Regions from separate parts of the Thioprofundum lithotrophicum genome, predicted to be linked through region 1. Evidence: predicted binding sites of a transcription regulator. Region 1 holds the regulator's gene; the other holds the start of a gene.
The links. The regulator sigma-54, encoded in region 1, starts transcription at its own class of promoters, with help from an activator protein. The targets are predictions, from matches to a motif close to TGGCANGNTNCNTGCTT.

Region 1 (7,026 bases):
GTGCCGCCCGCGACGTGTGCGAGCTGATCATGGAAGCCCAGGGCACCCTCGAGGCCCAGTTGCAGCGCTTTCTCGCATGAACCGCCTCCACCTCCTGCTGATCCTCATCGCCGTGCTGCTGGTGGCGGCCTACGCCGGCTGGCTGCTGGAAACCTTCCGTGGCGAGACCCGCCAGGGCGAAGAGGCCCGCCGCCACGTGCCCGACTATTTCCTGGACGGCTTCACCGTCACCGTCTACGCGCCCGACGGCCGCCCCCGCCACACCCTGCGCGGCGAGCGCGGCGAACACTTCGCCGACGACGGCAGCATCGACATCGTCAACCCCCGCCTCACCGTGCGCGAAACCGTGCCGCCCTGGGAGGTGGAGGCCGAACACGGACGGATCCTGCAGGGCGGCGACCGGATCGATCTGGGCGGCCCGGTCAGCGCCCGGCGCGCTGCCCACGACGGCCAGCCCGCCCTGCACCTGCGCACCCGGGATCTGCGGGTGCTGCCGCCGCAACGCCGCGCCGAGACAGCGGCCAGGGCCAGCCTTGCCGCCGGGCCGCACCGCCTGACCGGCACCGGCATGCGCCTCGACTGGGGCCGCCAGCGCCTGATCCTGCTCGCCGACGTGGAGAGCCGCTATGTGCCCACGCCCTGAACGCCTGCTGCTGCTCGCCGCACTCCTGCTGGCCCCGCCCCTGATGGCCCTGGAGTCGGATCGCCGGCAACCGATCGACATCCGTGCCCGCCAGGTGGTGGTGGACGAACAGCGCGGCTACAGCGAATACACCGGCGACGTGACCCTCACCCAGGGCAGCCTGCGCGTCACCGGCGACCGCCTGGTGGTACACCTCGAGGGCGATCGCCTGCAGCGCATCATCGTCGAGGGCCGACCCGCCACCCTGATCCAGACCCCGGCGCCCGAACAGCCGCCGGTCCATGCCTCGGCCCGGCGCATGGAATACGAAGTGGCCAGCCGCACCGTCCACCTGGATCGCGACGCGCAGGTGGAACAGGGCCCGAACCGCTTCCGGGGGGAACACCTGATCTACGACATCGCCGCCGCCACGGTGAAGGCCCGCGCCGGCGAGGGCCGGGTGCACATCACCATCCAGCCGCCGGCGGAAGAAACCGAGAGCCCGCCATGAGCACCCTGCAGGTCCGGGATCTGGTCAAGCGCTACAAGGGCCGCAACGTGGTCGACGGCGTCTCCATGCGCATCGACAGCGGCGAGGTGGTGGGCCTGCTCGGCCCCAACGGCGCCGGCAAGACCACCTCCTTCTACATGGTGGTGGGGCTGGTGCCGGCCGACGCGGGGCGCATCGCGCTGGACGAGCGGGACATCACCCGCCTGGCCATGCACCAGCGGGCCCGCCTCGGCATCGGCTACCTGCCCCAGGAAGCTTCGGTGTTCCGCAAGCTCACCGCGGCCGACAACATCATGGCGATCCTCGAACTGCGCCCGGATCTGGATCGCACCCAGCGCGAGGAGCGGCTCGAGGCCCTGCTCGACGAGCTGCACATCGGCCACATTCGCAACAATCTCGGCCAGAGCCTCTCCGGCGGCGAACGGCGGCGGGTGGAGATCGCCCGCACCCTGGCCATGGAACCGCGCTTCGTGCTGCTCGACGAACCCTTCGCCGGCGTCGATCCCATCTCGGTGCTCGACATCCAGGCCATCATCCGCCACCTCAAGGCGCGGGACATCGGCGTGCTGATCACCGATCACAACGTGCGCGAAACCCTGGGGATCTGCGAACGGGCCTACATCATGAACGCCGGGCGTGTCATCGCCCAGGGCGACCCCGACAGCCTGCTGGCCGATCCCCAGGTGCGCAAGGTCTACCTGGGCGAACAGTTCCGGTTGTGAAACGCAACCCCTCTGCCCTCGCCCTGCTTTCATGCAAGAAATAGGCGAGCCCGGATATTGCACCAAGGTGCCGGATGATTGCGGTCTTTGCAGCCGCGCTCGCGCCGCGCTGGAGCGAAAGGCGTAGCCAACGCTACGTCTTTCGTGAAGCGCAAGCGAGCGCGAGCGAAAAGCCGCAAGGGCCGGCACAGAGGACGGGCGGAAAGAATGACCTTGGAGAAATCGTCTCAAGGCATCAACAAATCTTTATCACTCAAAGACTTGTTCGTCCGCCCGTCCTCGACTTGGTGCAATATCCGGGCTAGAATTGATTCTGCCGCCGCGAAAGCCGCCGGCCCGTGGTACCCCCGAACCGGATCGATGAAACAGACCCTACAACTCCGTCTCGGTCAGCACCTGACCATGACCCCCCAGTTGCAGCAAGCCATCCGGCTCCTGCAGCTATCCTCGCTGGAATTGCAGACCGAGATCCAGGAGGCCCTCGACGCCAACCCCCTGCTGGAGATGGACGAGGACGGCGATGCCGGTCCCGAGGCCGAGGCCGCGCCGGGCGAGCCCGTCGAGGCCACCGAGGAAGCCCTGAGCGAGACGCCCGCCGACGGCGCCAGCGACATCCCCGAGGATCTGCCGGTCGACTCCAACTGGGACGACATCTACGACAGCCTGGCCCCGGTGGGCCCGGGCAGCGCCCCCGCCAGCGACTTCGACCCGCGCGAGATCGAATACAACAGCCGCCCCGGCGGCACCAGCCTGCACGAACACCTCACCTGGCAGATGGATCTCACCCCCTTCAGCCCCACGGATCGGGCCATCGCCGAGTTCATCATCGACGCCATCGGCGACGACGGCTTCCTGACCCTGAGCGTCGAGGAGATCCACGAAGCCCTGGCCGGCGAACAGGAACTGGCGCCGGAGGAAATCGAGGCGGTACTGCACCGCATCCAGAACTTCGACCCGCCCGGCATCGCCGCCCGGGATCTGCGCGAAAGCCTGCTCCTGCAACTGCGCCAGTATCCCATCGACCATCCCCGCCTGGCCCAGGCCATGGCCCTGGTGGAGCAGCACTTCGAGCGCCTCGCCGCGCGCGACTATGCCCAGATCATGCGGCGCATGAAACTCGACGAGGACACGCTCAAGGAAGTGCTGCAGCTCATCCAGTCGCTCAATCCGCGGCCCGGCAGCCAGATCACCGATCAGCAGCCCGAATACATCGTGCCCGACGTGATCGTCACCAAGGTGGGCGACCGCTGGAAGGTGGAACTCAATCCCGACGCCGCGCCCCGCCTGCGGGTCAACCCCACCTACGCCAGCCTGGCCCGGGAAGTGCGCAACCCCGAAGACAACACCTACATCAAGAACCAGCTCCAGGAAGCCCGCTGGTTCATCAAGAGCCTGATGAGTCGCAACGAGACCCTGCTCAAGGTCGCCACCGCCATCGTCGAGCGCCAGACCGGCTTCCTCGAACACGGCGAGGAAGCCATGCAGGCCCTGGTGCTGCACGACATCGCCGAAGCGGTGGACATGCATGAATCGACCATCTCGCGGGTCACCAACAAGAAGTACATGCACACGCCCCGCGGCATCTTCGAACTCAAGTACTTCTTCTCCAGCCACGTCTCCACCGCCGATGGCGGCGAATGCTCGGCCACCGCGATCCGCGCGCGGATCCGCAAGCTGATCGCCGAGGAGGATCCGAAAAAGCCCCTCAGCGACAGCAAGCTGGCCGGCATCCTCGCCGAGCAGGGCATCAACGTGGCCCGCCGCACGGTGGCCAAGTACCGCGAAGCCATGAACATCCCTCCCTCCAACGAACGCAAACGTCTGGCCTGAACAACAAGGAGCCCGCCATGCAACTGAACGTCACCGGTCACCACGTGGAAATCACCGACGCCATGCACGACTACGTCACCAGCAAGCTGGCCCGGCTGGAACGCCACTTCGACCATGTCACCAACGCCCATGTGATCCTCAGCGTGGAGAAGGAACGTCAGAAGGCCGAAGCCACGGTGCACGTCAGCGGCAAGGATCTGTTCGCCGAAGCCGAGAACGGCAACCTCTACGCGGCCATCGACGAACTGGCCGACAAGCTGGACCGCCAGATCCGCAAGCACAAGGAAAAGCTCACCGATCACCGCCGCAGCGAAGGAGCCGAACGCAAGCAGCAGGACATCTCCGGGGAAGCCTGAACCGCCGCCATGCAACTGACCGATCTCCTCTCGCCCGATCGCATCGCCATCGATGTGAACGCGCACAGCAAGAAGCGCGCCCTGGAAGCGCTCAGCGAACTGATCGCCCACGATCAGCCCGGCAGCGCCGAAGACATCTTCGACGCCCTGCTCTCCCGGGAGCGCCTGGGCGGCACTGGGATCGGCAGCGGCGTGGCCATTCCCCACGGCCGGCTCAAGAACACCGACCACACCACCGCCGCCCTGATCCACCTGCGCCAGGGCGTGGACTTCGATGCCATCGACGATCAGCCGGTGGATCTGCTGTTCGCCCTCATCGTGCCGGAGCAGGCCACCGAGGATCACCTGCGCATCCTGGCCATGCTCGCCAGCCTGTTCCAGGAGAGCGAATTCCGCCAGCGGCTGCGGGCCTGCCGCAGCCCGGCCGAGATCCTGAACCTGCTGCGGCAATGGCAACCCGCGGCCTGACGCCGGCCCCGTGGCGCTGACCGCCCGGCAACTTCTCGACCCCCTGCAGGCGAGCCTGGACCTGGCCTGGCAGGCGGCGCCCGCCGCCCGGGATCGGGCCCTGGACGAATCCCGCCTGCGCGAGGCCGGCGGCAACGCCGTGGGCTATCTCAACCCGGTGCGGCCGAACCCCATCCAGGTGCTCGGCCAGACCGAACTGGCCTATCTGGACCAGCTCGGCGCCAACTCGCGGCACGACGCCATCGCGCGGATCCTCCAGCCCCCCACCGAAATCCTGATCGTGAGCGACGCCCTGCCGGTGCCGCCCGACCTGCGGGACCGGGCCGGCGCGGCCGGCATCCCCGTCCTCACCTCGCCCCGTCCCGCCGGCCACCTCGTCGACACCCTGCGCTATGCCCTCACCCGCCGCCTCGCCGCCCGGCAGATCCTGCATGGCGTGTTCATGGAAGTGATGGGCCTGGGCGTGCTGCTCACCGGCCCCAGCGGCGTGGGCAAGAGCGAACTGGCGCTGGAACTGCTGGGCCGCGGCCACCGCCTGGTGGCCGACGACGCGCCCGAATTCCGCCGCACCGGCCCCGACGCGGTGCACGGCCACTGCCCACCCCTGCTGGCCGACTTCATCGAGGTGCGCGGGCTCGGCATCCTCAACGTGCGCGCCATGTACGGCAACCACGCGGTGCTCGAACACAAGCGCCTGCACCTGATCATCGATCTGCAGCCGGAAGACCAGCCGGCCGCCTCACCCGACGAGCGCCTCGGCCAGCACGACCGCCACCGCGAGGTGCTGGGCGTGCCGATCCCGGAAGTGTGCCTGGTGCTGGCCCCCGGCCGGGATCTGAGCGTGCTCATCGAAGCGGCCGTGCGCAACCACGTGCTGCGCCTGAGCGGGTACAATGCGGCCGAGGACTTCATGCAGCGACAACGCCAGGCCATGCACAAAGCGGAGCCATGAAACTCGTCATCGTCAGCGGCCTGTCCGGCTCCGGCAAGAGCATCGCCCTCCATGTGCTGGAGGATCTGGGCTATTACTGCATCGACAACCTGCCGGTGGGCATGCTGCCGAGCCTGGCCGACCAGCTCCGCCAGCGGCCGGGCCAGAGCGAACCGGTCGCGGTGGGCATCGACGCCCGCAATCTGATCGACGATCTGCAGCGCTTTCCCGCCATCCTCGCCGGCCTGCGCGAGCGCGGCGTCACCACCGACGTGCTGTTCCTCGAAGCCGAGGACGCCACCCTGCTCAAGCGCTTCAGCGAAACCCGCCGCCGCCATCCCCTGAGTTCCGGCGAAACGCCGCTGGCCGAGGCCATCGTCCAGGAACGCCGCCTGCTCGAGCCGGTGGCGGGCGAGGCCCGCCTGCACATCGACACCACCCAGACCAACGTCCACCAGTTGCGGGATCTGATCCGCCAGCGGGTGGCCGGCGCCGCCGACGGCCAGCTCTCGCTGCTGTTCGAATCCTTCGGCTTCAAGCACGGCGTGCCGGTGGACGCCGACTTCGTGTTCGACGTGCGCTGCATTCCCAACCCCCACTGGATGCCCGAGCTGCGCCCCCTCACCGGCCGGGATCGCGCCGTCGCCGAGTATCTCGAGGCCCATCCGGAAGTGGAACGGATGTACGAGGACATCCGCGACTTCCTGGCCACCTGGATCCCCCGCTTCGAGGCCGACAACCGCAGCTACATGACCGTGGCCGTGGGTTGCACCGGCGGTCAGCACCGCTCCGTGTACCTGGTGGAGCGCCTGAGCGAACATTTTCGCCGGCAGCGCGATGGCGTGCTGAGCCGGCACCGGGAGCTGTCATGAGGGTCGGACTGCTGATCATCACCCACGGCGAGATCGGCCAGAGCCTGCTGGACACGGCCATCGCCGTGCTCGGCACCTGCCCCCTGCAGACCCGCACCCTGAGCGTGCCCATGGCCAGCGACACCGACGCCGTGGAAGCCGAGGCCCGGCGCCACGTGAGCGAGCTGGATCAGGGCGACGGCGTGCTGGTGCTCACCGATCTCTACGGCGCCACCCCCAGCAACATCGCCTGCCGGCTGGGACGCCACGATCCGCGCGTGGCGGTGGTGGCCGGCACCAACCTGCCGATGCTGGTGCGGGTGCTCAACTACCCGGAACTGGATCTGCCGGCCCTGGTGCACAAGGCCGTCTCCGGCGGCCAGGACGGCGTGCTGTGCTGCTGCAAGGCCGGCGAGGGCGCGCCACGATGATTCGCCGCGAAGTGGAAATCGTCAACAAGCTCGGCCTGCATGCCCGGGCCGCGGCGCGTTTCGTCACCGTGGCCAGCGGCTTTGCCGCCGACATCCTGCTGCGGCGCGACGAGACCGAGGTCAACGGCAAGAGCATCATGGGCGTGATGATGCTGGCCGCCGCGAAGGGCACCCGCCTGGAACTGGTGGCCGAAGGCCCCGATGAGGACGAGGCCATCGCCCGCCTGACGGAACTCATCGCCAACCGCTTCGACGAGGAAGCGTAAGCCGCGGCTCGCGCTCCCATTTGTCACCGCCCCCTGTT
Region 2 (7,026 bases), 1.1 Mb from region 1:
TCGGCCGGTCGCGCCGGCTTCTTTGCCGGGGCGGACGCCGCCGGGGCGTCGGCCTTCGCCGCCGGCGATGGCGTAGCGGCGGCGGTCTCGGCCGGTGCCGAAGGCGTTTCGGGCGGCGCCGAATCGAGCGGGGTGATGGTCAGGTCGCAGTCGCCCTCCACCCAGTCGAACACTTCGTCCACCGCCTCCCGGGCCACGTCGCCGCGCAGGGTGAGCGTCCAGCCGAGATAACAGTCCTCCGGGGCGAGGTTGGCCAGGGCCGGGAGGGCGTCGGTGTCGACCTCCACCTCGAGGTCGCCCAGCTCGGCCAGTTCGCGGAACATGCGCACCGGATCGTTGCCGGTCTGCAGCAGGTGGGGATGGGGGCGGAAGCGGATCCGCCAGCCTGCCGCCGGGGCGCCGGGAGCCGCTTCGGTGGCGGCGGACGCGGCATCCCCGCCTTCGGCGGCGCCGAGCACGGCTTCGAGCTTCTGCCGGGAGGCGGCCACGGGGGCCGGATCCGGTTCCTCGCCGGCGCGCAGGGCGGTGAGCATGTCACGCAGCACGTCGACCGATTCGAGCAGCGGCGCGATGATCTCCGGGGTGACGGCACGGCGGCCGTCGCGCATCTCGTCGAGCAGGGTTTCCAGCACGTGGGTGTATTCGGCCACGCTGTCGAGGCCGAAGGTTCCGCTGCCGCCCTTGATGGAATGGGCGGCGCGGAAGATGCTATTGATGGTTTCCGGATCGTGGTTGCCCGATTCCAGATTGAGGAGCTCCTGCTCCATGGTCTCCAGGCCTTCGAAACTCTCCTCGTAGAAGGTGTCGAGAAACTGGGAAAGGTCGATGCTCATGGGGCGCCTCCCTGGCGATCGGCGTTCAGCCCAGCACCTTGCGGATGGTGGCCAGCAACTGATCGGGATTGAAGGGTTTGACGATCCAGCCGGTGGCCCCGGCCTGCTTGCCTTCCTGTTTCTTGTCAGCCGTGCTTTCGGTGGTGAGCATCAGGATCGGCGTGAACTTGAAGGCCGGCAGGCTGCGCAGCTCCCGGATCAGGGTGATCCCGTCCATGTTGGGCATGTTCACGTCGGAGATCACCAGGTCGAAGCGCTTGCCTTTCGCCTTGTTCAGGGCATCGACGCCATCGGTGGCTTCCACCACGTCGTGCCCGGCGCCCTTGAGGGTGAAGGCGACCATCTGTCGCATGGAGGCGGAATCGTCAACTGCCAGAATCGTAGCCATGGTTTCGTCTCGCTTGGAAGGTTCAGGAGTTCGGGGGTTCGGGAAGTTGCAGCACATCGGCCAGCGCCAGACGCGCCGCCGCCTCGTGCAGCCCGCGGGAGGTCTCCGCCCACTGCACGGGAATGTTCCGGCTGACCGCATCCAGGCAGCAGGCGGCCAGCAACTGCAGGCCGGCGGTGTCGATGCGCTCCAGGTCCGCGGCGCGCAGTTCCAGCGCTGTACCGGCATCGAGGGCCTCGCACAGCTGGCGGTGGAAGTCCGCGACGGCGGCGATGTCCAGCGTCGGCGGACATTGAATCGGCGTGCTCTCGGCCATGTCGTTTCCTGTCGTGCTGCCACCGTGACGCGGGTGGCTTTCCCTATCCATCGGCCGCGATCCGCGGGGCTTTAGGCAGGTGGATGGAAAAATTCATGACGATGTTGCCGTCACTTCCATCAGAAACTCGCCGGCTCCGCTGCGCTTGAGCCGGCCTACCTTGTGCACCGGCCGGTAAATATCGGTGGCACAACCGCCATTTCGGTTTGTCACGAAACATATCAGGGCTGGTGGCCATGTTTGTCTGACGGCAATCCGACAGGGTTTTTCACGAAGATTCGATTTGGCGCCGGTCAAGACAGCCGGTCATACATAGGTATCGAGCAATCCCCGCCCCCGGCGCACCGGCAACGCGCTCACCTCCCCCACCGCGTCGATGGCCCCTTCCTCATCGCCCGGGCCGCCGGCACCAGCCATGGCCTGGCCGCCGGCCTCTTCCCGGGCCGCCTGCTGCTGGAAGGATTCCTGCGAGACGTTCACGTCACCCAGGTTGAGACCGGCTTCGGCGAACATCTCCCGCAGGCGGGGGGTCGCCGCTTCCAGGGCGTCACGCACGTGAGGGTTGTGGGTGACGAAGTGGACGGTGGCATGGTCCTTGTTGACCATCACCTTCACGTCGAGGCTGCCCAGTTCCGGCGGATCGAGGCGGATCTCTGCCGATTGCAGTTGCTGGCCCACCATCCAGTGCAGCCGTTCGCCGACGGCCTGGCTCCATTGGGGGTGCTGCGGCGGCACGGTGATGGCCGGCGCCTGGGGCAGGGCCCGATCGCCACCGGCGAGCGCATGGGCCGGCAGGGGGGCGAGCGCGGCCATGTCGGCGCGGTGGCCGTGGTTCGTGGCCATGGCGCCCTGCACGTCGGCCGGATTGGCGGCCAGGATTTCGAGGCGGCGGGCGAAGGCCGGATCGCGCATCGGCACGCTGCCATCGTCGCCCTGCAGGCGGGTCCGGGCGGCCAGCAGTTGCACATGGGCCTGGGTGGTGTCGTTTGCGCCCTCGCCTTCCACGGCGGCCAGCAGCAGGGAGGGCGGCGGGGCGTTCCCGGCGGCGGGCGCCGGCGTGGGAGTAGCCGGCTCACCGACCAGGAAGAAGCCGTTCCAGGCCAAGGGCAGGCCGCCATCGTCCGGCAGATCCTTGCCGGGTTGCGGCAAGGGGGCCAGTGGATTTGCCGCCGCCGTCAGCGGCAGCATTTCGAGCATCGTTCCCTCGGGCGCCGCCAGCGCGGCGTCGAGCAGCCCCTCGAAAGGCGGACGCTCGGCACCACCCGGCGCCGCGCCATCCGGCGATGCCGGCACGGCGCTGTTCCCACTGGCGTTCGACGGCGCGGTCGGGGAGGCCGGAGGTGTCTGGGGTACGGGAAGAGAGTCGGACATGTTGCCTCGCAGGTTTCGATGGAACTCTGCGGGGTGATTTGCAAGGGATATGCCAGGTTTAAATGGCTCAAAATTGTTTTGACACGATTTTTTGTAGGAGCGGTGCGAACCGCGAAAACGCAATTCATCGCGGCTCGCGCCGCTCCTACAGGATGGAAGCTTCAAATTTCGGTCAAGACAATGATGAGACAGTTAACAAGGGAAAGGTGCAAGATGAAAGGGAAAAGAACCGCGGCTTCAGGTGATGGATTCCGCTTAGCCTTTTCGCTTCCGCGCATAGCGGCCGGTGGTCTGATCGTCTTCGAGTTTCTGTTCGCGGCGGCGGGCCTGGCGCTGTTCATCGACGCGAAAGCGTTCCACGGTCTTTTGCAGGATGCGCTGCTCGCGATGGCAGTTTTCCCAGTGGCGGGTTTCCCGTTCGCAATCGAGGCGGCAGCTTTCGATCTGTTCCTGTTGCTGCCCGATGGCGACATCGAGCTGGCTGAGGAACTGGTGGAAGGATTGCAGGCGCCGCCCGTCCAGGCCCTGCTGGCCGCTTTGCTGAAGCTGGCGGCAGTATTCCTCGCGAAAGCGGCGCAGCTCGAGCAGGCGTTGCTCGGCCTCGGCCAGCTTGCGCCGGGCCAGACCCAGCTGTTTCGCCGCGGTTTCTTCCTTGCGTTCGACCAGCTTTTGCAGGGGCTGGAAGCGTTGGCTGCGGGGTTTGCGGGCCATCGTATCGGTCACCTCGTGCATTCAGTCATGGTAAGGCATGCCATCACGATGCGGAGGACGAGGCGTTGGCGGCCGAGCCCGTCACGGCGCGCAGCGCCGCCAGGCAGTCTTCCCAAGTGGCCGCCTCGTTCAGATCCTGGCGCAGGAAGCGTTCCAGTTCGGGATAGCGGTTGATGGCCTCGTCCACCCGGCTGTCGCTGCCGGGGGTGTAGGCGCCCACGGTGATCAGATCGCGGTTCTGCTGGTAGAGCGAATACCATTGCTTGAACTGCTGGACCATGGCCACGTGTTCGGGGGTGGCGATCTCGTTGAGGGTGCGGCTGATGGAGGCTTCGATGTCGATGGCCGGGTAGTGGCCCGCTTCGGCCAGCTCCCGCGACAGGACCACGTGGCCGTCGAGGATCGCCCGCGCGGCGTCGGCCACCGGATCCTGCTGATCGTCGCCTTCGGTGAGCACCGTGTAGAACGCCGTGATCGAACCGCCGCCGGGCGGGCCGTTGCCGGCCCGTTCCACCAGTTGCGGCAGTCGGGCGAACACCGAAGGCGGATAGCCCCGGGTGACCGGCGGCTCGCCGATGGCCAGAGCGATTTCGCGCTGGGCCTGGGCGAAGCGGGTCAGGGAGTCCATCAGCAGCAGCACCTGGCGGCCCTGGTCGCGGAAGTATTCGGCGATGGCGGTGGCCTGGTAGGCGCCGTGCATGCGCATCACCGGCGGTTGATCCGCGGGCACGGCCACCACCACCGCCCGCTGCATGCCTTCCTCGCCCAGGATGTTCTCGATGAACTCCTTGACCTCGCGGCCGCGCTCGCCGATGAGCCCCACCACGATCACGTCGGCGGTGGTGTAACGGGTCATCATGCCGAGCAGGACGCTCTTGCCCACCCCGCTGCCGGCGAACAGGCCCATGCGCTGCCCGCGGCCGACACTGAGCAGGGCGTTGATGGCGCGCACGCCCACGTCGAGCGGCGCGCGGATTGGGGCCCGTTCCATGGGGTTGATGGGTCGTCCGCTCAGGGGGATGCGGTCCTCCAGGTGCAGCGGTCCGTGCCCGTCGAGCGGCCGGCCGGTGCCGTCGATGACCCGTCCCAGCAGGGCTTCGCCCACCGCGGCTTCGTAGACCCGCTGGGTGGGCGTGACCCGGGCGTTGGGCCGGATGCCCTGCACGTTGCCGGTGGGCATGAGAAACAGCCGGTTGCCGTCGAAGCCCACCACTTCCGCTTCGATGTCCCGACCCGCACCGGCTTCCACCAGGCAACGGGCGCCGATCACCGCTTCGCAGCCCACGGCCTCGAAGGTCATGCCCACCATGCGTTCGAGGCGCCCTTCCACCACCAGTTCCGGCACGTGTTGCAGGCGGGCCTCCAGATCGATCAGCGCCTGGCGCCAGCGTTCGCTGCGTTCGGTTTCGGGCCGCTCAGTCATCGGCCCGATCTCCGCCCAGCACGGTGACGATGATCTGGTTCAGGCGCTTTTCGACGCTGGCATCGATGCGCGAGTCTTCTGCCTCCACCTTGCAGCCGCCGCGGGTCAGCAGCGGATCCTCGACGATCTTCCAGCGCAGGGCGTCCTCATCCTCGTCGTGGACCGCCAGGGCCTCGCGCACCAGGGCCGCGTCGTCGGGATGCAGGGTCACGCAGACCTTGCGCGCGCCCACCGGCAGCGCGGCGAGCGCCTCGCGCACCACGGCCACCACCTGGCCCGGATCGGTGCGCAGTTCGCGGCGCACCAGGTGCCGGGCCACGGCCATGGCCAGATGGGCGATCTGCTCCACCACCTGTTCGTCCAGTTCCTCGAGGGGCGTGGTGAGGGTGGAGAGCACCGCATCGAACTGGGCCAGACGGGCCTCCATCAGCCCGCGGGCCTCTTCCACGCCGGCGGCGAAACCGGCTTCCTTGCCTTCGGCGAAACCCTCTTCGCGAGCCTGCTGCTGGATCGCCTCGATCTCCTCGGCGGTAACCGGCGCCGGCAGTTCCTCTTCCGGCTCTTCGCCCACGTTGGGCAGTTCCCAGCGTTCGTAGGCGCTGAGCTGCTCCGGCGCGGGATGATCAGACGAACTCATCGCCGCCTCCGCCCAGCGAGATCTCGCCCGCCTCGGCCATGCGCCGCGCCACGGCCAGGATTTCCTTCTGCGCCGCTTCCACTTCGCTCAGGCGCACCGGGCCCTTGGCCTCCAGATCGTCACGCAGCATCTCGGCGGCGCGCTTGGACATGTTCTTGAGGATCTTTTCCTTCACCGCTTCGTCGGCCCCCTTGAGGGCCACGATCAGGTTCTCGGAGGAGATCTCGCGCAACAGGGCCTGAATGCCGCGGTCGTCCACGTCCACCAGATTGTCGAACACGAACATCAGATCCTGGATGTTCTGGCCCAGCTCTTCGTCGTTCTCCTTGATCTGCTCCATGATCTGCTGCTCGAGGGCGGAATCCACGAAGTTGAGCAGATTGGCCGCCGTCTTCACGCCGCCGAAGCCGGCGGTCTTGATGTTGTCGGAATTGCCGGCGAACTGTTTCTCGAGCATCTCGTCCAGCTCGTTGAGGGCGCTGGGCTGGATGCCGTCGAGGGTGGCGATGCGGATCAGCACGTCGGCGCGCATGTTCTCCGGCAGATAGGCGAGGATCTCGGCCGCCTGATCGCTTTCCAGATAGGAGAGGATGATGGCGATGATCTGGGGATGTTCGAGACGAATGATGTCGGCCACCGCGCGCGGTTCCATCCACTTGAGCGACTCCAGGCCCTTGGCGTTGTGGCCCATGAGGATCCGGTCGATGATGTTGCCGGCCTTGTCCTCACCCAGGGCGCCCACCAGGACCTTGCGCAGGTATTCCTCGTTGCCGATCCCCAGATCGGTCTGCTCGTCCACCTTGTCGCAGAACTCGGCCAAAACCGCGTCCACCGTCTCCCGATCCACGGCGCCGAGCTGGGCCATGGCCTCGCCCACCTTCTGCACCTCCTTGGGCGACATCAGCTTGAGCACTTCGGCTGCATCCTTCTCGCCGAGCGTCATCAGCAGGATGGCCGAGCGTTCGATGCCGGTCAGTTTCTTGGCGTTTTGTGCAGATTCGCTCATCGTCGATACGCTTTGCGTCCATGAAGGGAATGGCGTTTGCCTGATCGTTGCAACAAATCGGTGCAGCAAATCAGGCGCAGTACCCTTTTGTTATCAGGCCGACATGTCGGGCTAAAGCCCGACCTACGGTCGGATTGATTGTAACGATCAGGTTTATGCAAGTGTCAGGTTTACGTTCACCTTGTCATTGCACCATTGTCTTGCCCGAAACCTGAATCGCCCATCCTGTAGGAGCGGCGCGAGCCGCGATGCGTTGTGTTTTCGCGGCTTGCGCCGCTCCTACGAAGAAATCACGTCAAGGCAATCCTGAGACACCCAATACGTGCAATTCCGCTGCTCAG

Region 2: the regulator sigma-54 is predicted to act here: its motif matches at 2,947-2,963, upstream of ACZ5BH_RS11220 (flagellar hook-length control protein FliK).

Annotation. Positions count from the first base shown of each region.
Region 1 covers NZ_AP042379.1:481,048-488,073, forward strand. The annotation lists gene kdsC (3-deoxy-manno-octulosonate-8-phosphatase KdsC) at 1-80, shown strand, start outside; gene lptC (LPS export ABC transporter periplasmic protein LptC) at 77-643, shown strand; gene lptA (lipopolysaccharide transport periplasmic protein LptA) at 627-1,133, shown strand; gene lptB (LPS export ABC transporter ATP-binding protein) at 1,130-1,855, shown strand; gene ACZ5BH_RS02240 (RNA polymerase factor sigma-54) at 2,216-3,685, shown strand; gene hpf (ribosome hibernation-promoting factor, HPF/YfiA family) at 3,703-4,041, shown strand; gene ptsN (PTS IIA-like nitrogen regulatory protein PtsN) at 4,051-4,509, shown strand; gene hprK (HPr(Ser) kinase/phosphatase) at 4,520-5,461, shown strand; gene rapZ (RNase adapter RapZ) at 5,458-6,312, shown strand; gene ACZ5BH_RS02265 (PTS sugar transporter subunit IIA) at 6,309-6,722, shown strand; gene ACZ5BH_RS02270 (HPr family phosphocarrier protein) at 6,719-6,988, shown strand.
Region 2 covers NZ_AP042379.1:2,356,859-2,363,884, reverse strand. The annotation lists gene ACZ5BH_RS11235 (chemotaxis protein CheA) at 1-833, opposite strand, end outside; gene ACZ5BH_RS11230 (response regulator) at 859-1,221, opposite strand; gene ACZ5BH_RS11225 (STAS domain-containing protein) at 1,244-1,537, opposite strand; gene ACZ5BH_RS11220 (flagellar hook-length control protein FliK) at 1,844-2,830, opposite strand; gene fliJ (flagellar export protein FliJ) at 3,164-3,619, opposite strand; gene fliI (flagellar protein export ATPase FliI) at 3,663-5,042, opposite strand; gene ACZ5BH_RS11205 (flagellar assembly protein FliH) at 5,035-5,679, opposite strand; gene fliG (flagellar motor switch protein FliG) at 5,666-6,685, opposite strand; gene fliF (flagellar basal-body MS-ring/collar protein FliF) at 7,023-7,026, opposite strand, start outside.